Regions from separate parts of the Mesorhizobium sp. BR1-1-2 genome, predicted to be linked through region 2. Evidence: riboswitches for the same ligand, from Rfam matches in the RefSeq annotation. Region 2 holds a riboswitch; the other holds the start of a gene.
The links. A riboswitch is a leader RNA that binds a small molecule or an ion and turns the genes downstream of it on or off. The one in region 2 is predicted to bind thiamine pyrophosphate.
Positions count from the first base shown of each region.

Region 1: it holds a riboswitch for thiamine pyrophosphate, as region 2 does, so the genes downstream of both, thiB (thiamine ABC transporter substrate binding subunit) here and LB551_RS28055 (Ykof family thiamine-binding protein) in region 2, are expected to answer to the same signal.

Region 1 is NZ_JAIUID010000013.1:97,828-109,816, reverse strand. Features, by position in the region: gene LB551_RS23920 (patatin-like phospholipase family protein) at 1-691, opposite strand, end outside; gene LB551_RS23915 (amino acid ABC transporter ATP-binding protein) at 800-1,591, opposite strand; gene LB551_RS23910 (ABC transporter permease subunit) at 1,588-2,268, opposite strand; gene LB551_RS23905 (amino acid ABC transporter substrate-binding protein) at 2,377-3,150, opposite strand; gene LB551_RS23900 (RNA polymerase factor sigma-32) at 3,472-4,338, shown strand; gene LB551_RS23895 (M48 family metalloprotease) at 4,417-5,880, opposite strand; gene thiQ (thiamine ABC transporter ATP-binding protein) at 6,138-6,920, opposite strand; gene thiP (thiamine/thiamine pyrophosphate ABC transporter permease) at 6,920-8,533, opposite strand; gene thiB (thiamine ABC transporter substrate binding subunit) at 8,763-9,761, opposite strand; TPP riboswitch at 9,804-9,919, opposite strand; gene LB551_RS23875 (thiamine diphosphokinase) at 10,008-10,652, shown strand; gene LB551_RS23870 (ABC-F family ATP-binding cassette domain-containing protein) at 10,654-11,989, shown strand, end outside.
Region 2 is NZ_JAIUID010000022.1:14,783-26,771, forward strand. Features, by position in the region: gene LB551_RS28010 (class I SAM-dependent methyltransferase) at 267-932, opposite strand; gene LB551_RS28015 (O-methyltransferase) at 971-1,798, opposite strand; gene LB551_RS28020 (glycoside hydrolase family 108 protein) at 1,981-2,718, shown strand; gene LB551_RS28025 (hypothetical protein) at 2,721-2,921, shown strand; gene LB551_RS28030 (ABC transporter permease) at 2,918-3,157, shown strand; gene LB551_RS28035 (hypothetical protein) at 3,142-3,342, shown strand; gene LB551_RS28040 (hypothetical protein) at 3,442-3,753, shown strand; gene msrA (peptide-methionine (S)-S-oxide reductase MsrA) at 3,939-4,457, shown strand; gene LB551_RS28050 (hypothetical protein) at 4,632-4,949, opposite strand; TPP riboswitch at 5,167-5,280, shown strand; gene LB551_RS28055 (Ykof family thiamine-binding protein) at 5,271-5,879, shown strand; gene LB551_RS28060 (ABC transporter permease) at 5,978-6,733, shown strand; gene LB551_RS28065 (ABC transporter ATP-binding protein) at 6,730-7,497, shown strand; gene LB551_RS28070 (ABC transporter substrate-binding protein) at 7,490-8,512, shown strand; gene LB551_RS28075 (tetratricopeptide repeat protein) at 8,676-11,087, opposite strand; gene LB551_RS28080 (methyltransferase family protein) at 11,205-11,989, shown strand, end outside.

The DNA of each region.
Region 1 (11,989 bases), on a different contig from region 2:
CTTCCGGTAGCGGCCCGCTCCGTCCGCTGAACGGCGAGAGCACGATCACGTTCGCATAGCCCGACGCAAGGTCGGCATTATCGGCGGAGCGCACGCCACCCGAGATGTAGCGAACGCCATTGATGCTGTGCGTAGGCCCCGCACCGGGCAGCGCGGTGCTCGCGGTGGCCGCGTCAACCAGATCGACGCCGGAATCGCGGTCGAACGCAGCCAGTTCACCGGTAAGCGCGTCGACGGCCACCACGAGCATCGGCCTTTCCGGCCATTCATGACGAGGCAATCTGGCGGCGACCAATGCGCGCCGCTGTTTGGCCACTTCAGGTCCGAATTTGGCATCGCTCTCCAATCCGAATGCGCCCATCGCCCGTTGCAGATCGGCTGCAGAGATAGCGGCGGCGGAAATGGAACGCATCCGCTCGAACACACTATCCATCGACGGGAACGGCGGTTGACGGCTCTGTCCGGCCGGTTGAACCGGCAGCGGGGACAGCACCGCAGCCAGCAGTTCGCCCGGCGGAATGCCGCTGCGCACCTGCACTGCCGCATTGGCGCCTGCGGAGGTTCCGATCACCAGATCGGCGGCCTCCGTCAGATCGACACCAGCTTCGGCGAGGCCCGCGATGATGCCGATCAGCCAGGCATTTCCGGCGGCCCCGCCACCACCGAGAACAAGAGCAACGTTGCGAACCATCAGCCCACTATCGCAGCCCGTGAGCATTCCCGTCCATCGAAATAACAGACCGTGCCTTGCGGCGGGTTCACAAGGAGCAACGCTCGCAGAGTAAGTGGCAGCGCAGGCCTACGAAGGGATATTCCCGCCTTCTCCCCCACCCTCCTTCTCCGCCATTTCCTGCTTTAGCGTCGCGATGAATCGCCTTGTCCGTTCGCGCTCCGGATTGCCGAACAGCACCGCCGCGGGGCCTTTTTCGACGACAATGCCGGCGTCGAGGAAAACCACCTCGCGAGCGATCTTTGAAGCAAGCCGCAGATCGTGCGTGGCCATCACCATCGTCGTCCCCTCGCTGGCGAGCCGGCCGAGCACGTCGACGACTTCCTGCGCCAGTTCCGGGTCGAGCGCGGAGGTCGGCTCGTCGCACAAAAGCACCTTTGGCGACGGCGCCAGCGCCCGGGCGATCGCTACCCGCTGCTGCTGGCCGCCCGACAGCGTTGCCGGCCAGGCATCGACCTTGTGTGCCATGCCGACTTTTTCCAGCAGCGCGAGTGCCCGTTCGCGCGCCCGTGCCTGCGGCCACTTCAGCACCGTCACCAGCCCTTCCATGACGTTCTCGATCGCGGTGCGATGGGGGAACAGCTGGAAGTTCTGGAACACCATGCCGGTCTGCAGCCGCAGCCGCTGAATGTCCCGGGCCGCCACCTTCGCTCCCGGATGGAACTCCAGCGCCTGATCGCCGATACGCACTGTGCCCGAGGTTGGGATCTCAAGCAGGTTGATGCAGCGCAGCAGCGTACTTTTGCCACCACCCGAAGGACCGACCAGCGCAGTGACGCTGCCTTCGGAAATGGCAACCGTCACGCCCTTCAGCACGAGATTGTCGCCGAAGCGCTTTTCGATGTTGGCAAGGTCGATCACGAGCGCGCCTCCAGGAACCCGCCATAGCGGTTGAGCCGCGCCTCCAGCCGCGTCTGCAAGGCCGACAGCACCGAACTCATCGCCAGATAGAGGACCGCCGCCTCGACATAGAGGATCAGCGGCTCATAGGTTGTGGCGACGATGCGCTGCGCGGCCTGGAACATTTCCGGCACGGTGATGGCGGCGGCCAGCGACGTGTCCTTGACCAGCGAGATGAAGGTGTTGGAGAGCGGCGGCACCGCCACGCGCCCGGCCTGCGGCAGGATGGTGCGGCGCATCGCCTGGCTCCAGGTCATGCCGATCGAATAGGCCGCCTCCCATTGCCCCTTTGGCACCGCGCCTATCGCCGCGCGAACGATTTCCGACGAGTAGGCGCCGATATTGAGCGTGAAGCCGATCAACGCCGCGGGAAACGCGTCGAGCAGGATGCCGACCGAGGGCAGGCCGTAGAAGATCAGGAACAGCTGCACCAGGAGCGGCGTGCCGCGGAATATCCAGACGTAGAAGCGCGCCACCGCGACCAGGGGCATTGGCCCAAAGAGCCGGATCAGCGCGGTTCCGAGACCGACGCTCAAGCCAAGCACAAAGGAGAGGAGCGTCAGCGGTACGGTGAAGATCAACGCGGCCCATAGCAGCGAAGGCAGCGATTCCAGCATCAGTTGCAGCCAGTGCGGCACGAAAGGCTCCTTCTTGCGACTGCCGTATATCACGCGAAAGGCGGCGGGCCGTCAAAACGGTCCGCCGCCGGGCGATGTCGCGCGGGCCGCCAGCGGCCCGGCCGTAAATTACTTCGAAACGTCCTGGCCGAAATACTTGTCTGCGATCTTCTGATAGGTGCCGTCGGCCTTGATGTCGGCCAGCGCCTTGTTGATCGCGGCAACCAGTTCCGGGTCGCCCTTGCGCACGATGACGCCGGAATAGTCGGCGTTCTCTTCCTGCGCGGCAATTTTTACATTGGCATCCGGCTTGTGCTTCTTGAAATCGAGGAAGGACAGGCTGTCATTGATGGTTGCGTCGGCGCGGCCGGTCAGAAGCAGCTGGATCGACTGGTCGAACCCGTCGGTGCCGACCAGTTCGGCGCCGTTGGTCTCGGCAAGCTTGCCGAAATTCGAAGTCAGCGACTGCGCCGACTTCTTGCCCTTGAGATCGGCGAAGCTCTTGATGTCGGTGTTGTCGCCGCGCACGATCAGCACTGCCTTGGAGGCGATGTAGGGGTCGGAGAAATCGTATTTCGCCTTGCGGGCGTCGGTGATGCCGACTTCGTTGATGACCGCGTCATAGCGGTTCGCATCGAGGCCCGCGATCAGCCCGTCCCATTTGCCCTCGAGGAACTCGACCTTCACGCCGAGCTTGTCGCCGATCGCCTTGGCGATTTCGACATCGAAGCCGACCAGCGCTCCGCCGGCATCATGATAGGTAAAGGGTGCGTAGGTGCCCTCCGTGCCGACCTTGATGACGCCGGCCTGCTTGATCTGATCGAGATTGGCGCCGGCATAGCCTGCGGTGACAGCCAGAACCTGCAAGGTTCCGGCGACGATGAGCGACTTGAGCCATTTCATTTTTCTGTGATCCCGTCCTGGCCTGATATCCGGCATGGTGTGAGCGCTGGAAATTGACAGATGTGAGTTGAAAAAATAAGGAATGGAATTTCAAAAACATCCATTATTCGGAATTAGATTCTACAATTGACGTTTTTGGCGGCGCCTCGAACCCGCCCGGAGTTTTTTCGCGCAGCTTCCACGCCGCGCCGCCGGCGGCGGAACCTTTCCCGCGCATGGCACGTTTTGCGTTCGTTGTAGGGCAGGACGCCGTCATTTCAAGTCGAGGCGGCTGCCGGGCTTCGAAATGACATCCGTATCGCCTGAGCCAGGGAGCGCCTCATGATGGAAGACACGGCAGGACGGATCATGGTCCGCGCGGCAATGAGAGCTCCCTATCTCGAACGCGACGAGGAGCTGCGGCTGGCGCTGCGCTGGAAAAAGGACAACGACCAGAACGCGCTGCACAGCATCACCGTGGCCCATATGCGCCTGGTCATTTCCATGGCCTCCAAATTCCGCCATTACGGCCTGCCGCTTGGCGATCTGGTCCAGGAGGGCCATGTCGGCCTGCTCGAAGCCGCGGCCCGATTCGAGCCGGAGCGCGAGGTGCGGTTTTCGACCTATGCAACGTGGTGGATCCGGGCCTCTATGCAGGATTACATCCTGCGCAACTGGTCGATCGTGCGCGGCGGTACCAGCTCGGCGCAGAAGGCCCTGTTCTTCAACCTGCGACGCCTGCGCGCCCGGCTGGCGAACGGAGCGGCGGAACCGCTTTCGAACACGACGCTGTACCGGGAAGTTTCAGCGGCTCTCGGCGTCTCCGAAGCCGACGTCGCGCTGATGGATTCGCGTCTCTCGGCGCCCGACTCCTCCCTCAATGTCCCGCTTGCCGACGACGGGGGCGCGACCGAGCGGATGGACTTCCTGGTGTCGGATGATCCGTTGCCCGACGAGGTCGTCAGCGACACCATCGATATCGAACGCCGCTCGGTATGGCTGAAGGCGGCGCTTGCCGCGCTCAACGCGCGTGAGCTGCGCATCATCGAGGAGCGTCGACTGAGCGACGAGGGCGCCACGCTCGAAGCGCTCGGCGAGACGCTCGGCATTTCCAAGGAACGCGTCCGGCAGATCGAGGCCCGCGCTATGGAAAAGCTGAAAGTGGCGCTGGTGAAGCAGAATCCGGAATTCCTTGCCAACGCCGCCTAGATCAATTCCAGGAAAGCGTGTAACGGTTTTCCGTCGGGGGATTGCGAAAAAGATAGAGCGGGTCAGGCCGACAATCGGCTATTTGTCGGTGACGATCTTGACCTTGTCGCCGGCCGACACCGCAGCGCCAGGCGACAGCGCGTTGAGCACCCGGAACAGGTCGAGCTTGCGGTCGACGCCGACCATCTGCGCCGAAAGCGAACCCATCGTCTGCCCCGGCTGGACGGTGACCACGCGGATATGCAGCGGCTTCAGCGCCGCCTTTTCGGCGGCACTCAGAATGCGGAACGAGCCGCTGACGGAACGCGCCACGGTGTCCAGCGACGTGCTGGCGGACGGTGCCGCCGTCAGCAGCCGGTAGACCTGGCCGCCGGCCCGGATTACCGCGATGTCGAACTGCCAGCCTTCGGCGCCGGCATGCGCCGTCGCCGCCTCGTTGCCGTTGATCGTTTCCTGCCTGACGCTCGCGTCATCGAGGCCGGCCACCCAGCCGCTCCTGATATAGTCGGTCAGGGCTCGGTTCTTGTCGATCGACACGCCGTCGAAGCGGATCGCAATGTCGCCCGGCCCGGTCGCCGTCACCGCGGCGGCCGAATTGTCGATGATGAAGCCCTCCGGCACGGAGAAGGACACGCCCAGGCCCGGATGCAGAAAGGTCTCGCCGCGCACATAGCCTTCTTCCGGCGTGTCGCCGTAAAGCAGGCCGTCTATGCCGGCGAGGAAGGCGTCACGATCACGGGTGCCGACGCCGGGCGGACCGAACTGGCGGGCATGACGTTGTGCCAGGTCGATACGCTGCGGCGTATTGGGATGCGTTGCCAGGAAATCGAGGCTGGCGTCGGTGGCGCCGCTGATCGAGCGGAAATCGGTATAGGCCGACATGGACTGCAGGAAGCGGCCGGCGGCGTAAGGATCGTAGCCGGCTTCGCCGATCGACTTGATGCCGATCGCGTCGGCCTCCAGTTCCTGGTTGCGCGAAAACTGCGCCAGTCTCAGCTTGCCGCGGATCAGCGCCGCCTTGGCTGTCGGGCTGTCGCCGAGCACGTCGGAAACGACCTTGGTGGCGAGCCCCTCCTCGGCCTCGAGCTGCTGGCGCTGCAAGCCGTGGTTGGCGGTGACGTGGCCCATCTCATGCGCGATGACGGCGGCGAGCTCGGCCGAATCATTGGCCAGTGCCAACAGGCCGCGCGTGACGTAGAGATAGCCGCCCGGCAGCGCGAAGGCGTTGACGTTGGGCGAATTGAGGATGGTGATGCGATAGGTCTGGGTCGGATTGGCCGACACCACCGTCAGGCTGCCGACGACCTTGGCGACCATGCGCTCGAGCTTGGGATCGGAATATTCGCCGCCATAGGTCGCCAGGATGCGTGGATGCTGCGCCTTGGCCAGTTCGGCCAATTTGCTATTGGCCGCCACATTGTCGACCGTGATGGGTTTGTCGGAAGGCTGGAAGCCGGATTCCTGGACTTCCGGAGGCGTGAACATCTGGCAGCTTGCCAGTGCCACGGCAAAGCCGGCCAGCGCCAGAAAGCGCGCCAGCATTTTCCCTCTTGGTCTTTCCGTGCCGGTCGGCAGAACGGCTTCCTTTCGGGTCTGGCGCATGCCCGCGAAAATCGGGGCGATCCTCGCAGGGGCTCATGCGCAAATCAAAGCGTTACAGCATCCATGACATCGCAACGCGCGGCGGATGCTGCAGGCAAATCACGGCCTGCACCGGACCGATACTGGGCGGACCTAGCCACACTACCTCTGTCATGGCAAGCAATCGCCCCGGCGCCAGGAGCCGGTTTGAGCGTAAATTATGTCCGCTTCCGGGCAATATCTCGTGATCCAGCCTCCCAGGTGCTTGTGCCAACATAGCGCCGGAAAACTTCAGGACCAGCCCCGGCAAAGAAATCATCCGCCTTGCCCTTGGCGGCAACCATGCCATTGTCGAGGAACACCACCTCCTCGCAGATACGGCGCGCGTCCTGTGGCTGATGCGTGACGAACAGCAGCGTCATGCCGCGCTCGGCATGCAGGTCGGCGACAAGATCGAGCATGTCGTCGCGCAAGGCAGGTCCGAGCGAAGCGAAAGGCTCGTCCAGGAGAAGCACCGGTCGGTCGCGAACCAGCACGCGCGCCAATGCGACACGCTGGCGTTCGCCTCCCGAAAGCTCGCGCGGCAGACGCCCTTCCTTGCCCGCGAGGCCGGTGCGCGCAATCGCCTCCGCGATATCAGCGCGGTCGGCTTCGGTCAGCCGTAGCGAGGGCGAGCGGCCGAGCCCGACATTCTGTTCGACGGAAAGATGGGCAAAAAGGTTGTTTTCCTGGAACACCATCGACACCGGCCGCGCCGAAGGCGGCACCGCGCCGACATCGGCGCCGCCGATCAGCACGCGGCCGGCCTGCGGCGTTTCGAAGCCCGCCACCAGATTGAGCAGCGTCGACTTGCCCGAGCCGCTCGGCCCCATGATGGCGGTGATTTTCGACGTGGCGAAATCGACATCGAAGATGAGCGGCGCTTCGCCGTAGCTGAACGAGACCCTGTCCAGCCGCACCTCGGCTCCCCTTGCCGCACCATTGGTCGCGCCCGCAGCCATCAGGCTCGTTCTCCGCTTCCCAGCCAGCTCGCCGCCAGCACAAGCGCAAGGCAGACCAGACCGAGCAGCAGCGCCAGGCCGGCGGCGTCCTCGGTACGGTAGCTGCCCATGCGCGCGAGCAGAAGATAGGGCAAGGTCTGCACGGAATCACTGCCGAACAGTGCGATGACGCCGAGATCGCCAAGCGACAGCGCCATGGCAAAAGCGAAGGCGGTGGCCAGCGGCCGTCGCAGCGACGGCCAGTCCACCAACCGCAACCGGGCCCAGCCCGCAATGCCCAAAAGCGCACAGAGCCGCTCATGGCGTTCGCTCGCCGCGTCATAGGCGGGGCGGATGGCGCGGATGGCGAAAGGCATCGCCATGACGGCGTTGACGGTGACGACCATGACCGGGGCTGTGGCAAAGACGTCGCCGACATGGCGCAACAGAAGGAACCAGCCGGCGCCGATGACGATGGGCGGCACCACCAGGACGAAGCCGGCGCCGGTGTCGGCGGCGTGTTCGAGCAAGGTCCGTGGACCGGAGCGGCGCTTCAGGGCCAGCACGCGGCGCGCCATGGTGAGCGAAAGCGACAGCACGACCGACAGCAGCGCCGACAGGAACGCCAGCACCGCGCTGGTCAGCGTCGCCTGCCGCACCGCCGCCTCGCCGGCGAGACGGCCGAGGTCGGCGCCGATGCCTGACATCGCCGTCGCCGCCATCGGCCCGGCGACAAACAACAGAGCCAGGACGACGAGCGCGGCGTTCAGCGCGGTCTCGGTCCTGCCGGCCGAGACGTAGCGGCGCGGCGCCACCGGTAGATTGGCGTCACCGGTGGTGCTGGCGCCGAGCCGTGTCAATGCCAGCACCACGACAAAGGTCAGCGCGATCTGCAGCAGCGTCAGCGCCACCGCCCGCGCGGGATCGAAATCGAAGCGCAGCGCCTGGTAGATGCCGACCTCCAGCGTGGTCGCGCCGGGGCCGCCGCCCAGCGTCAGCACGATGGTGAAGGATGTGACGCAGAGCATGAACACCAATCCGGCGACGCCCGGCAAGGCGGCGCGCAATGTCGGCCATTCGATCAGCCGGAAAGCCGGTGCGGCCCCCATGCCGAGCTGGCTCGCCAGCCGCCATTGGTCGGCTTGGATGGTTTGCAGCGCTTCGAGGAACAGCCGCGTGGCCAGCGGCAGGTTGAAGAAGACATGAGCAACAAGGATGCCGGACAGGCCATAAATGCCCGGCCAATTGTAACCGCCGACGGCACCAAGAAAGCCGGCGAAATAGCCGGCACGGCCATAAAGCGCCAGGATGCCGAGAGCCGCCACGATCGCCGGCAGCGCCAATGGTAGCGCGAAGAGCTGCAGGATGAAGCCGCGGCCGGGAAAGCGTGGATGCCGCGACAGCGCGCGGGCCACGAACAGCGCGGGCATGACCGAAAGCAGCGTCGAAAGGATTGCTTGCCAGAGCGTGAAACGGACGACGCGCAGGAGATAGGGATCGAAGGCGCTCCAGGCGCCGGAGACATCGTGGGCACCTTCGAAGACGAGGCCGGCAAACGCGCCGCCGATCAGAAGCGCGATGGCGGCAAGCGCGAGGATGCCGGCGGAGATGCGGGGATCAGACGCGCGTTGCACGAAAGACCTTTAACATGCGTCGCGTTCCGTCGCGCCCCCCTCTGTCCTGCCGGACATCTCCCCCACAAGGAGGGAGATTGGCAGTTTCCGCGCCTCGCTCATTCCTGCAACGTTGGCGATTGGCGAAATCACCGATGACAGCCGATCTCCCCCCTTGTGGGCGAGGTGTCCGGCAGGACAGAGGGGGATGCCGTAGGGCTGTCATCTCACGATGACTAGCCTGCAAACACTACTTGCTCATCACCGCCAGCCATTCATCCACCCATGCCTTGCGGTTGGCCGCGACCTCCTCGGGACTGAACAGCAAGGTCTTGGTCGGCTTGACCAGTCTGCCGAAGGCCGGATTGAGCGGCTTGTCGGTCTTGCCGGCCGGGAACATCCAGTTGGTCTCGGGGATGGCATCCTGGAATTTCGGGCCGGTCATGAAGGCGATGAATTTTTCCGCCAGCGGATTCTTGGCTCCCGTTCTGGTGATGCCGGCGACCTCGATCTGCAGATATTCGCCCTCCTCGAACGAAGCTGCCTGGTAGCGCTCGGTGTTCTCGGCAACCATGTGGTAGGCGGGCGAGGTCGTGTAGGACAACACCATCGGCGCCTCGCCCTTGGTGAACAGGCCGTAGGCCTCGCTCCAACCCGGCGTCACGGTCAAGACCTTCGCCTTAAGCTTGGCCCAGGCCTCCGGCGCCTTGTCGCCATAGACCGACTTCACCCACAACAGCAGGCCGAGGCCCGGCGTCGAGGTGCGCGGATCCTGGATGACGATCTTGTCGTCGGCGCTGCCCTCGACCAATTCCTTCAGGCTCTTGGGCGGCGTCTTCAGCTTCTGCGTGTCATAGACGACGGCGAAATAGCCATAGTCATACGGGACAAAGATGTCGTCGTTCCAGCCGCCCGGCACATTGAGCCCGGTCACGGCGCCATGCGGCGCAAACAGGCCGGTGGCCTTGGCATCGGCGGTGAGATTGGTGTCGAGGCCCAGCACGATGTCGGCCTTGGTCGCGACCCCTTCCAGCTTGACGCGGTTGAGCAGCGCGACGCCGTCGGCGACCGAGACGAAGTCGACATCGCAGCCGCATTCGGCCTCGAATTCCTTCTTCACCACCGGGCCGGGACCCCAGTCGGCGGTGAAGCTCTCATAAGTGTAGACGGTGAGCTTGTCCTTGGCCAAGGCTGGCCCGGACAGAACCACGACCATTGCAGAGACAAGGGCGGATAAAAGCGTGCGCATCGGCGCCTCCTTCGTTCGGGTTAAAGGAATTGAGGCGTCGGACTGTCCGAAACGTCTAATCCCTCCGCCGGTACAAACCGGATCAGGTTCAGCGGGTTGGCGAGACTGCCTCTCAGCCGGTCCGCGAAACATCGCGTCCGGCACCCCGTTAGAGCGCTTCGACACATAGGCCCGGCCGGTGAACCGCGCAAGTGGCAGTTTGCCGGCCTTCCGTTTCCGCTGCCGGGCTGGTAAGGGCCACACGATATGAGCACATTCACCATCCTGCTTGGCGGCGATCTCATCCGCACGCCACGGCTCGACCGTCAAGTCGAGGGAACCCGCGTCATCGCCGCCGATGCCGGCATCGGCCATGCGAGGACGCTCGGCCTTGTGCCGGAATTGTGGGTCGGCGATTTCGATTCCGTGCCCGCCGACCTGCCGGATGAGTTGGCTGCCGTGCCGCGCCGAACCTTTCCTGCAGAGAAGGACGCCACCGATGGCGAACTCGCGATATCGGCCGCCCTGGAGCGCGGCGCGACCGGCCTCGTGCTTGCCGGCGCCTTCGGCGGCAAGCGCGCCGACCATGCCTTCCTGCACATGGCGCTCGCCCTGCGGCTGGCCGGGGCCGGGACAAAGGTGCTGTTGACCAGCGGCGCGCAGGAAGGCGTTCCCCTGGCGCACGGCACGGCCGGCTTCGACTATGCCGACCGCACCCTGTTCTCGATCCTGGGTTTTTCCGAGCTTACCGGACTGACCGTCGCCGGTGCGAAATGGCCGCTTGACCGTGTCAAGGTCGCGTTCGGCTCGTCGCTGACCATCTCCAACGAGGTCAAGGGCAGGCTGGAGATCGCGCTGGGAGCGGGCCGCGCGCTGCTGCTCGCCCATCCCTATCCCTTGCCAGAAAGCTGACATGGCGCCGCCTCTTCTCAATCTCGACGGAATAAAACTGACCTTCGGCGGCACGCCCCTGCTCGACGGCGCCGACTTGGCAGCGTCGGCCGGCGACAAGATCGCGCTGGTCGGCCGCAACGGGTCCGGCAAGTCGACGCTGCTCAAGATCGCCGCCGGCCTAATCGAGCCGCAGGACGGCGAGGTGTTCCGCCAGCCATCGGCGACCGTCCGCTATCTGCCGCAAATGCCCGACATGGACGGCTTTGCAACCGTGCGCGCCTATGTCGAGGCCGGGCTCGGTCCCGCCGACGATCCTTATCGCGCCAGCTACCTGATGGAGCATCTCGGCCTCTCGGGCGAGGAGCGGCCAGGCGACCTGTCTGGCGGCGAAGCCAGGCGCGCCGCCCTTGCGCGCGTCATGGCGCCGGAGCCCGATATCCTGCTGCTTGATGAGCCGACCAACCATCTCGATCTGTCGGTGATCGAATGGCTGGAAGAAGAACTCGTCCGCACCTCCTCGGCTCTCATCGTCATCTCGCACGACCGCCGTTTCCTCGAGCGCGTCTCGCGCGCCACCGTGTGGCTCGACCGGGGTCAGACCCGCCGGCTGGATAAGGGCTTTGGCCATTTCGAGGAATGGCGCGACCAGGTGCTTGAGGAAGAAGAGCGCGAACAGCACAAGCTCGGCCGCCAGATCGTGCGCGAGGAACACTGGCTGCGCTATGGTGTGACTGCGCGGCGCAAGCGCAACATGCGCCGTTTGGGCGAATTGCAGACCATGCGCCAGCGTTTTCGCGGCCATCGCGGCGCTGAAGGCACGGCGACGATGGTGGCCAGCGACGCCGCCGAATCCGGCAAGCTGGTGATCGAGGCCAGGAACATCGAGAAGAGCTTTGGTGACCTCACCGTGGTCAAGGGGTTTTCGACCCGCATCCAGCGCGGCGACCGCGTCGGCCTCGTCGGGCCGAACGGCGCCGGTAAGACGACGCTTCTGAAGATGCTGACCGGGGAGTTGCAGCCGGATGCGGGTTCGGTGCGGCTCGGCACCAATCTGGAGATCGCCACGCTCGACCAGAAGCGCGAGGCGGTCGATCCGCAGGAAACGCTGGCGCAATATCTCACCGACGGGCGCGGCGAGAACCTCGTCATCAATGGCGAGCAGCGCCACGTCGTCTCCTACATGAAGGACTTCCTGTTCAAACCCGAGCAGGCGCGCACGCCGGTGCGCGAGCTTTCCGGCGGCGAGCGGGCGCGGCTGATCCTGGCACGCGTGCTGGCCCGACCGGCCAACCTGCTGGTGCTCGACGAGCCGACCAACGATCTCGACATGGAGACGCTGGAGCTGCTGCAGGAAC
Region 2 (11,989 bases):
CCATAGTCTGACGAGTCTGGGGGGCATACGATTGGTTCACCCACATTTCAGGCCCGACGCGCCAGCATAGTCTTTCTCTCAAAATGTTCGTCTTGAGTTGCAATTTTCTAACCATGCGCGGTCGGGCACGCAAGGCGATCTTGGGTTTGACACACATGGACAACTATCGCCGGTGGACAAAGCGTTAGCTTTCCCAACCTAAACTAAGCCGAGCCGGCGACTGAAACCCACGGCCGCGCGGTCAGGTTGAATCGCTGGGTGGTGCGCTAGTTCGGTTTCTTGCGCAGGATCAGCAGCGCTTCGTCGCCGTCGGGAATTATCACGCGCGTCTCGGCGGAGCGGGCGATCTTCAGGATGTCGATCCGCTGGCCGGCCGCATCCAGCGCAAGCTGCTTCAAAAGCCGCAGATTGGGAATGGCGACCGTGTGCTTGCCCCGCGCATTGCGCTCGATCGGCAGGGTGATGAAGATGATGCCGCCCGGTTCACAGACCCGCGCCAGCTCCCGCATGGCTTTCTTTGGATCCATCGTGTGTTCCAGTGTGTGCCGGCAGAAAACCAGGCCGAAAGAGCCGTCGGCGAACGGTAGTTCATGCAAGTCGCCCTGAACGACATTGCGTCCGTTGGCCTTGGCGTGCGCCACCAGCGGTTCGATCAGTTCCACGCCGGTGACGTTGTCCAGTCCGAGCTGGTTGAAGAGGCTGACGGTCCAGCCGTCGCGCGCCCCGGCATCCAGGATCGACGACGGCGGGCGGCGCCCTTCGAGGAACCGGATCAGGTACTGGACCGTCGAGATGATCTTTACGCGAGGCAGCACATATTCCAGCTTGTCGCCCCTGTACTGCACCTTCAGGTAGTCATCGGCCGCCATGGGACGGGTGTCGATGTTCCGGCGCGTGCCGAGATAAAGCCTGCGGGCGATATTTCTGAGCAAGGTCTCGCCTCCGATGGTTTATCCGGGCTGTCGTCTCGTCACCGCCTGATGCCCCAGGCATAGGTTCTTTGCCTGGATGCGTTCAGACGGCGCACCTCGTACCGGCCCTGCCGCTCGATCTCGGCGACCGCTTCGACCACGCCATCGAAGGACCCTGGCGTGACGTCGTCGAATACGACCATGTCGCCCTCGCGCTGAACGCCCGAAACGCAGCGATGCTCGGCCAGCACGTTCTTCCTGGTGTGCTGCGCGTCGATAAAGGCGAAATGGATCCGGTTCACGCCGACCCTGGGCAATTGAAAGAGTGAATCGCCTTGCAGGAAAATGATCCGGTCGGCCAGCGGCTGCCACGGCCGAAGCAGTTCGGCGCGCGACTTCCTGCCGTCATGGTCGTCGATGCAATTCCAGTAGAAGCGGTGATGGTGCGGCAGGACGTCAAGCGTGACGACATGCCCGCAGGCGCCGGCATCGGCGAGCGCCTTGGCCATGCAGATCGCGGAGAAACCACGCGCGGTGCCGGTCTCGACGACGGTGGTGAACGGCCTTGGGCTGTCGGCCAGCTGGCGGCGAAGAAGACTGTAAAGCACCCGCCCGTGCGGGTAGGCGAGCGCGTTGGTCTTGATGGTGATCTGGGTGTGGAGGGCCAGTTCGTCGAGCCAGTCGCGATCGACGGCAAAGCCGGTTTCGGTTTCGAGCCTGTCGATCTCAGGGAATGAGACGCGCCGGGTGGCTTCGAACAGCCTCAGATATTCCTCTTTCGTGGCACGCGGCGCCGAGCCCAGGGGGGCGACGTTCCAGCGGCGATCGATGGCGGCCGACAGGCTGTTGAAGGCCAGGCGCCGCGCGGCGCCAACAAAGTCTCTCATCCCAGACCTGTTCGTCCTGAAGTTGCATTTTTCTAACCATGCGCCGGCCGGCGCGCAAGGCGACCTTCGGTTTTGATGCACTGCAAGCAGGTACCGAGGCGCGCGCAACGGCGACTATCCGCACCCCTGTGCTGCCGGCGATCACCCACTCACCCCATCAACCAGAAATCGAAAGGGATATCATGGACCGCAATTTTACGCGGGCGCTTGCGCTCGTCCTCAAATCCGAAGGCGGCTGGTCGGACAATCCGGCCGATTCGGGCGGCGCCACCATGAAGGGCGTCACTCTCGCCAATTTCCGCCGCTACGTGAAGGCGGATGCCACCAAAGCGGATCTCAGGAAGATCAGCGATGCCCAGCTCGCCACGGTGTACCGCCGCTTCTACTGGGATGCGATTGCTGGCGCCGAGTTGCCCGACGGTGTGGATTACGCCGTGTTCGATTTTGCCGTGAACAGCGGGCCGGGCAGGGCGGCGAAATATCTTCAAGCAGTGGTCGGCACCGTCCAGGACGGCCGCATCGGGCCCGAGACGCTCGCTGCCGTCGGTTCCAGACCGGCGGCTGTCGTCATCGACAATCTCTGCGATGCCCGCCTGGCTTTCCTGAAGCGGCTTCCGACCTGGCCGACTTTCGGCAAAGGCTGGTCGAGCCGGGTCGGATCCGTCCGCGCACAGGCGCTGCTGCTGACGGCTGCCGGGGCAGGCGAGGCATCGGCCACGCGGCCAGATCCTGCACCGACCGCTGCTGCGGCGGCGCCGGGCGGCGCTGCTGCCGCAGATGCCGTCGAACCGCTCGCGGCGGCGCCTGCCGACTCCAACATCCCAGCCGCCACCAAGGCGGGCAGCATCATTGCCGCGTGCCTGCTCGTCGCCTACGCCGCCCGGCAACACATCGCCGCCGCCTTGCAAGGAATGTTCTGATCATGGCCACCATAACCCAGCCGACCATCCGCCCGACCAACAAGCTGACGGCCGCGACCATCGCCGCCGCCGCTGTTTCGATTTCCGGCGTCTTCGTGCGCAATGTCTGGCCATCCTGGTACGATGCCGAGACGTGGGCCACGTTGCTGCCGCTAGCCGTCTTTGCCGTCGGCTATCTCGTCAAGGACGCGCCAAACCAATGAACGCGCTCCTCTCCTTACTGCTCGGCAATTCGACCGTTCTCGGCATCGGCGCGGCCATCGTCGCTGTGTTTGGCTGGGGTGTTCGCCAGCGGCTTGCCGGCGAGCGCGCCGAACGCAGCCGGCAGGCCGCGGCCGAGGCGGCGGCGCGGGACGTCGCCGACCAGATTGACAACGATATCGGCGCGCTGCCCGCCGCAACTGCCCGAAAGGAGCTCAGGTCATGGGCAAGGGATTGATTGTCGCAGCGGCCGCAGCACTTGTCGCGGTAGCCGGCTGTACCACCGTCACCGGCGGATTTTGCGCGGTCTCGAGCCCGATGCGCTTGTCCGCATCCGCTGTCGCAGCGCTGTCGGATACGGAAGTCAGAACGCTGCTGGCGCACAACCGCAAGGGCGAGAAACTGTGCGGGTGGAAACCATGACGATCGTATTGCCGCTCGATTCGGGTCCTGCTGCTCGGGGACTGCTCATCTTCGGTGCCGGATCGGTCATCTGTTGCCTGATCGCGAGACAATGAAATGATGCATGATATTTTCGACCTGCTCGGTATCAAGGTGCCGGTGGTGGTCGCCGGCCTGTCCGGCGGCATATTGCGAGCGCTGTCGCGCCACCGCTACAAGCCGCGCGAGATGGTGGCCTCGCCGATCTGCGGCGCGCTCGCCGCCGCCTATCTGACGCTGCCCGTGGTCCAGTATTCCCGCGCCATGGGCCTGCCGATGGCCAACGACGACACCACGACGCTGGCGGCCGCATTCCTCATCGGCGTCTGCGCCATGTGGATCTCGGATATCGTATTCGAGGTCGTGGTGCGCAGGTTCAAGCCTGGGGAGTGACGCCGCGCGCCCGTGGTGATCGGCAGCAGGACGCGCCCGTCGACTGGACGAAGCCGACGACAATGCCCATCTATGGGAAATCCTGGAGCGGCTGTCATAGCGCCGGGCCTCCAGTTTTATCTTGCGCAAATCCGGACGGAAACGGCTACAACCTTTCCCGGAGTTGCTTTGGGGAGATTTGATATATGGCGACTTCAAGCGAACGCGCAGTGCTTGCCGGCGGCTGTTTCTGGGGCATGCAGGATCTGATCCGACGCATCCCGGGCGTCCTGTCCACGCGCGTCGGCTACAGCGGCGGCGACGTGCCTGACGCCACCTACCTAAACCACGGCACCCATGCCGAAGCCATCGAGATCAATTTCGATCCCGCCAGGCTGAGCTACCGCACGCTGCTGGAGTTCTTCTTCCAGATCCATGACCCGACGACACGCAACCGCCAGGGCAACGATGTGGGGATGAGCTACCGTTCGGCAATCTATTACACCAGCGATGAGCAGAAGCGCGTCGCCGAAGACACCATCGCCGACGTCGACGCCTCGGGCCTGTGGCCCGGCAAGGTGGTCACCGAGGTGGCTCCGGCCGGCGCGTTCTGGGAAGCCGAACCCGAGCATCAGGACTATCTGGAGAAATACCCGAACGGCTACACCTGTCATTTCGTCAGGCCGGGCTGGAAGCTGCCGGTTCGCGAAAAGGCTGTTTCGTAGGCGCCGGACCAATTCGTAGGCGCCGGACCGAACAAAGCCCGGTTCCTGCCAGGCTCGGCCGATGGCGGGTTGCGTTTTCAGGCGCCTGCCTGTTCGGCGAGGGTGAAACATCCAGAGACGGAGAGGCCACGGAACAGGCGTCCCGTGACGTTCTCCGGCAGTTTCGGCGAATGGCTACTTGCCGCAATGCTTGTCATTGACGGTCGGCGAAGCCGTGCCCGGAGCGGTGTGGCTGGCATCCGGCTGAGCACCTTGTGGGCTGGCCGGACAGTTCCGGTCCGCGTTCGAATTCATGCCGTCGGGCATGACGGTCGTGCTGCCGGTCGTGCCAGGATCCACCGTGTTCGGCGATGCCGGCGTGTTCGGGTCGACCGTGACCGATTGGCCACTGCCAGGCCCATTATCGGCGCCGTTTCCGCCAGTATTTTGCGCCATCGCCGAAGTGGCGAGACCAATTGTAAGAGCCGAAGCTGCGAGGATTTTCATGAACATGGTTTGTCTCCATTTCTGTGAAGTCGTCGCTCGTTTCTACGAAGTTCGTCGCGTTTGCGACTATAGGGACAACCACTCGTCGTGGCTAAGGTTCCGGACAAATTTCGCTCAGACCGGGCCCGACGGAACCGCCCATAAATCAGGCTTGGCGCAATGCATTTCCGGCGATGGTCCTGAAAAAACAGCTTTCATAGCCGTCCGATTGGTGCTTTAACGCGCTCATCCACAGGGGTGCTCCGTACGGTCGGGGCTGAGACGAGGGCGGCAAGCCCACGGACCCTAGAAGCTGATCTGGGTAATACCAGCGGAGCGAGGCGGGCGATGCTTTCAGGCGCACAGATTTCCCTATATCCCATGGCCGACGATTTCGTCGGTGTTATTCTTGGTGCGCTCGGCGCGCTCGATCCCTATCGTGATCGACTGAGGATTGAGACCGACGATATCTCAACCCTGCTGGTCGGACCGCCCGAGGTGCTGTTTCCTGCCATGCGCGACCTGTTCGTGGCGGCAGCGCGCAGCGGCAAGCATTGCGTGCTTTCGGCCGCCATCTCGCGCGGCTGCCCGGGCGAGCCGGACGATCCAATCTGCCGCTCCGACGCGTTTGGCGGACCTGCCGGGCCGCTCGGCCCGCGCAAGGAAGCCGCTATCACCGCTGTGCGCGGCGTGGCCGTCACCGGCCAGCCGGCGGCGGCGCAGTTCTCGCTTTATGTCATGGGCACCGACGACCACATGGACGAGATCTATGGCTGCATCGACTTCCTGAAGCAGTCGGGCGTATATGAGCGCTCCAAGCATTTCTGCACAAAGTTGCGCGGCGACGCAGGCGCCATTTTTACCGCACTCAACGAGGCCTTTTGCCGTTTCGGGCCGGGTGCCGGCCACGTAACGCTCGACGTCACCGTCTCGGCCAACAGCCCCACCGCCGTCTGACGGCGCGCCCCGCGCCATCCGCTCCGGGTACCTGTGTGTCCTCCCCGTCCGCCCCTTCGCGTCCGATCGTGGACCTCATCGCCAGAACCGCTCCGGCGATGCTTTCGGTGGGGCTACTGCTGGCCGCCTGGGAACTCTATGCACGCTTTGGTGGCGTCAAGCCGACAATCCTCCCGGCGCCATCGCGCGTCTTCGCTCAGGCAATGCTCAACCGGCACGCCCTGGCCGATAACGCCGCGCCAACCCTACGTGCCACGCTCGCAGGCTTTGCCTGTTCGCTCAGCGGTGCCTTTGTGCTGTCGATATTGGTCGACTTCTCCCAGCCATTGCGGCGCGCCCTTTTTCCGGTCTTCGTGGTCAGCCAGACCTTGCCGCTGGTGGCGATTGCACCGCTGGTGGTGCTGTGGTTCGGCTTTGGGCTGATGCCCAAGGTCATGCTGGTGGCGCTGGTCACCTTCTTTCCGATGTTGGTGGCTTTGGCCGAAGGCTATGAGGCGACGGAGACTGAGATCGGCCAAATGCTGCGCGCCATGGGGGCAGGGCGCTGGCGTGTCTTCGTCCTGGCGCGGCTGCCATCGGCGTTGCCCTACTTCTTCGCTGGTGTCAGGATCTCCATCACTTATGCCGTCGTTGGCGCCATCTTCGCTGAATATGCGGGCGCGGCGAAGGGCCTCGGCATCTACATGCTAAACGCCAAGAACAACTTCCGCCCGGACCTGGTGCTGGCCGCCGTTGCCGTCAGCGCCGTGCTGACGCTCGTCCTGTTCGGGCTGACGGTGCTGGTCCAGCGCCTTGCCATGCCCTGGGAACGGGCCGCCGGCGGTCAGGCCCCAGGAAAGGGGCCTTGGCGATGAACCGGCTCGAATTGCGGCATGTGCGCAAGGCCTTCGAAGGGCTCGACGTGCTTGCCGACATTTCGCTCAGCGTCGGTGCCGGCGAATTCGTCTCCATTCTGGGGCCCTCCGGCGCCGGCAAGTCGACGCTGTTCCAGCTTCTGACCGGCGCGCTTCACGGCGAGGGCGAGATATTCTTCGAGGGCAAGCCGCTCGATGACCACGGCCGGCATTTCGCTTTCATGCCGCAGCGAGACGCGTTGATGCCCTGGCGGCGCATTCTCGACAACGCCACGCTCGGGCTTGAGGTGCAAGGCGTCAGGCGCAAGGCTGCCCGCGCTCGCGTTGCGCCGCTGTTCGACGAATTCGGGCTTGCCGGTTTCGAACGGCATTTTCCGGCGCAGCTTTCCGGCGGCATGCGCCAGCGCGCGGCCTTGCTGCGCACCGTGGTGCAGGAACGCGATATGCTGCTGCTCGACGAGCCGTTCGGCGCGCTCGATGCGCTGACCCGCGCCGCCATGCAGCGCTGGTTGGAGCAGATGTGGCGGCGCCACTGCTGGACGGCGCTGCTGATCACCCACGACGTGCGCGAAGCTGTGTTCCTGTCCGACCGCATCTATGTACTGTCGGCGCGGCCGGCGCGCGTCGTCGCTGAGATCAACGTGCCGTTGCCGCGTCCACGCGAACTGGCCGGCGGCGCCGCACGGCAGGCCGGCACCCTCGAAGCCGAGATCCTCGACATCCTCCTCAACCCGAGCCACCAGAAGGACATGGACCATGACTGATCTGACGCGCCGGCAAGCCTTGCTGCTCACTGCCGCTGCTGGCCTTCCCCTTGTAGCTCGGCCAGGGCGATCTCTTGCCCAGGCGGCCGCCCGGAAAGTAACGGTGGCGCTGGACTGGACGGTCAACACCAACCATATCGGCCTGTTCGTCGCTCGCGACAAAGGGTTTTACGGCGAGGCCGGCCTTGAGGTCGACATCCTGCCCTACAGCGATACCGGTGCAGGCACGCTGGTTGCCAACCACGTTGCTGATTTCGGGATTAACGGCTCCATCGGCCTCTTCACCCAGAAAACCGCCGGCGCCGATCTCAAGGCGGTCTATGCCGTGGTGCAGTCCGAAACCGGGCGGCTGGTGTTCAATGCAGCGCGCGACGAGATCAAAAGCCCCAAGAATCTTGACGGCCTGACCTATGGCGGTTTCGGCAGTGCCTGGGAAAACGCGCTGATCTCGACCATCATCCGACACGATGGCGGCAAGGGGGCTTTCGAGACAGTGACGCTCGGCACGTCTGCCTATGAGGCGCTGGCCAACGGTTCGGTCGACTTCACGTTGGAGGTCTCGACCTGGGAAGGCGTCGAGGCAGAACTGAAAGGCGTCAAACAGCGAAGCTTCGTCTATGCCGACTACGGCGTGCCCGACGAGCACACCACATTGATCTCCTCTAGCGATGCGTATCTGCGTGCAAATCCGGAATTGGCGTCGGGCTTCATACGGGCAACGCGGCGCGGCTACCAGTTCACCGTCGATCATCCCGAAGAAGCGGCCACACTGCTGATATCAGCCAACAAGGATGCCCTGACCAATCCGGCATTGATCCATGCCTCGCTGAAGGCGCTAATCGACGGGCACTATCTGCGTGGGCAAAACGGCGCCATCGGCAGCATGGACCCAGCCAAGATGGAAGCGATCGGTTCCTATCTCTTCTCCGCAGGGATCCTCCGGAATGGCGACGGCGAGCCCGTTGCCGGGAAACCGGATTTTGGCAACTATTTCAATAACTTCTATCTGGGGTAGGGATCAAGTCGCATCGGCGCCAGCGCTGCTCAAGCTAATTGCCTTTCGTCAGTCTCGTCAAAGCTGCGGCCAAGGCAAAACCATTACCGCAATAAGCACAGAGCGGCGACTGCCGTTACGCCCAAACTACTCCAACGCAAAATCCGCGCCCCCTAAAGCCCGTCTAATCTACCCCGAGGCTCAGCGCCTTCTTGCGGTCGGCCTGAGCACGCTTGCGGTTGCCCTTGGCTTCCCACGCCCGGCTCCGCGCCTGGTAGGCGGTTGCGAAATCCGGCTTGAGCCTTATCGCCTGGCTGAAATCCGCGATGGCCCCTGCATAGTCCGCTCTGCTGATTCGGATCACACCTCGACCGAAATAGCCAAAGGGGTTTTTGTGATCGAGGCTGATGGCCTTTTCGAAATCGCGCAGCGCGGCGACGTCCTCGTGCCCTCCCATCCATAGGAGGCCTCGATCGGCATAGACCCTCGCGTCCGCGGGGTTGAGATTGATGGCCTTTTCGAAGTCGGCAAACGCCCCGTCGTAGTTTTCCTGGAAACTGAGGTTCTGGCCGCGACTGTAGTAGGTTTCGGCTATATTCGGATTGATCGCGATCGCCTGCGTGTAATCGGCAACAGCATGAGCGTAATCGTTCTTGGCCTCCCAAGCCATGGCCCGGGCCAGATAGGCGTCATGAAATGCCGGGACGAGTGCGATCGCTTTGCCATACAGAGCTATGGCGCCGTCATAGTCGTTTTTCTCATGCAGCCTCCGACCCTTGGCGAAAAGCGCCTTGGCGGCAGAATGAGTATCGCTCGGATTTGTCGAAGCGGCGGCTGAACTGGCGGCGACCGCCGCCGAGCTGACGGCGGCGGGCGTAGCGGCCGCCATATCGCCCTGTCCCCTCGCAGCCACAGCCGCCTTGCGGGCGACCGCGTAATCGCGATTGTCGGGATCGAGCTTGATCGCTTGGCCGAAGTCGGCGATTGCCTTGTCATAGTCCTTCCTGTCAGCACGCGCCATGCCGCGCCCATAATGGCTGGCGTCGTCTTTCGGATCGATCTCGATGGCTACCGAATAGGCGGCAATCGCGCGCGCCACGTCGCCCTTGGCGTGCCAGGCCATGCCCATGCAGAAGTAGGCGTCGCGCGCTTTTGGATCGAGTGTTGAGGCCCGGCTGCAATCGGCAAGAGCGCCTTCGGCATCGCCTGACGTGATCTTGGCGAGGCCCCGGCGAGAATGAGCCGCAGCAAAATTGGGGGCGAGCTGGATGACCGTGTCGAAATCGGCGATCGCTTGCGCGTAAGCGCGTTTTGCGGCCCGGGCCTTGCCGCGGCCGTAATAGGCGAACCGGTTGTTCGGATCGAGCGCAATGGCTTTGTTGTAGGCGCCGATCGCCTGATCGTACTTGCCCATGTCCAGGAAGGCATCGCCGCCAAGGATCGCTTCGAGGGCGCGCGGGTCGGTCGCCTCCAGAGCCCTTGCGGCCAGCGTGTCTTGGGTAGCAGCGATATCCGGAACGAGGGCTCGCTGCTTTTGCTGTTGGGTGCCCGGCAACAGTGCCGGCTTGCTCTGGTCGGTGGCAAGCTGATCGCCGCAGCTTCCTGCCCGCGTCGGATCAAGCTCGATGGCGCGCCGGCAATCCGCCGCCGCTCCGGCGCTGTCTCCCTTGAGCGTCCTTGCGCGGCTGCGGCCGAGATAGGCGTCCGCATTGTCGGGATCGAGGCTGATCGCCTTGTCGAAGTCGAGAAGCGCGCCCTCGATGCCATATTTCGACAGCCGCATCCCGGCGCGCTCGATCAGGGTCTTTGCGGCTGTGCGATTGCTGGTCGCATCCTTGGCGGCGGATAAATCCCCGCCGGGCGCCTGTTCGGCATCGTCATCGGTGACAGTGGGATCGAACTCACTCTCGGCGGCGCGGGCGATGCCGCGTTTGACATTGGCCAATATGTTGTTGGGATCGATACGGACCGCCTCGTCATACTCGGCCAAGGCCTGCTTCGAGTAGCCCTTCCTGTCCCAGGCGATGCCCAGGCCCGCATGCGCGTTGCCATTCTGAGGGTCGGCCTCGATTGCCTGTTGGAAATCGATGATGGCCGCGTCGGTCTTGCCCTTGTGCAGGAAGGCGAGGCCACGGTTGCTGTAGGCATCGCTGGAAGACGGCTCCAGGCTGATGACGATGTTGAAGTCCGCGATCGCGCGATCGTCTTCTCCATTGCTGAACCAGTCGGCGCCGCGGTTGAGATATGCGGATGCGTCGTTCGGATCGAGCGCGATCACCTCGCTGTAGTCGGCGATCGACCGGTCGTATTGCTTCTGGTCGCCCAGAGTGACGCCCCGTTGGAAATAGGCTGTGGCGCGGATGCCGGCCGGCTCTGCGGCATCCTCCGCGATCGCGGTGCAGGCGACGATGCGCTTGTCCGGCTCGATGTCCTCGCCGATGCAGGTGGCATAATCCTTCTCGGCAGCGAGCGCAGGCATGTTCAGGGCGAGTACGGCGCCAAGCGCGACTAAAGGCCACCAACTGGGCACAAGGGTTGTCAGCGCACGAAATTCAATCGCGGCGGCGGTCAGTCCCGCACCCTTCCAGCTCATCATGTCGCTGGTCCCCCAAAAAACTTGATCGCCTTGGCGGCAATGTTCTCATTGTTCCTTTTTTGTTCTTAATATGCAAGCATAAATTGCAAATCGTCCGGCGGATCTGATGTCATCGCAATGATCGAGACGGTTAACTTGCCGTCGATCCGATCTTGTTGGTTAACTGCCCGGCAATGGTTGCGTGCAAAGGTCGCCCGAGAGGACCATCGGGTATTCGCCTTGCTCATGTCAAAAAGTGAAACGCTTTCACGCGGCGACGAGGACGGGTTTTTCTCCGCGGCGCGCAAGCGCGAGATCCTGGTCGATCTGCGCGAAGGCTTCTTTCGCGCCTGCGCACTGGCTTGCGCGGGGTTGTTTGTCTATGGCGGCGTGTATCGACTCGTGCAGGATCCGACTCGGCTCAATGTCGCGCTGGTGGCGATTTCCGAGATACTCACCTTCACCTGGCTGCTCCTGTCGCGGCGACCGGTGGTGCGTGACTGGAACCCGCTTACCGTCATCGTCTCCGTGATCGCCAGTTTCGGTGCCGCCCTCATCAGTCTCGAACCGGGAGTGGCCGTCATTCCGGTCTATGTCGCCGCGCCGCTGCAGCTCATGGCGCTGTCTTTCGTCATCTGGGGAAAGATTTCCCTGGGCCGTTCCTTCGCCATCCTGCCTGCCAATCGCGGCGTGATGACGGGCGGCGCCTATCAGCTGGTGCGGCACCCGATCTATGCCGGCTATCTTACTGGCCACGTCCTATTTCTGCTGTCGGCCTTTTCGTTCTACAATCTCGCCGTCTACGCCGTGATCACGTTCCTTCAGCTGTATCGTATCCTGCGCGAGGAGGCATTGCTGGCCACCTTGCCGGAGTATCGCGAGTACATGAACCGCGTGCCCTATAGGCTATTTTACGGGATCGC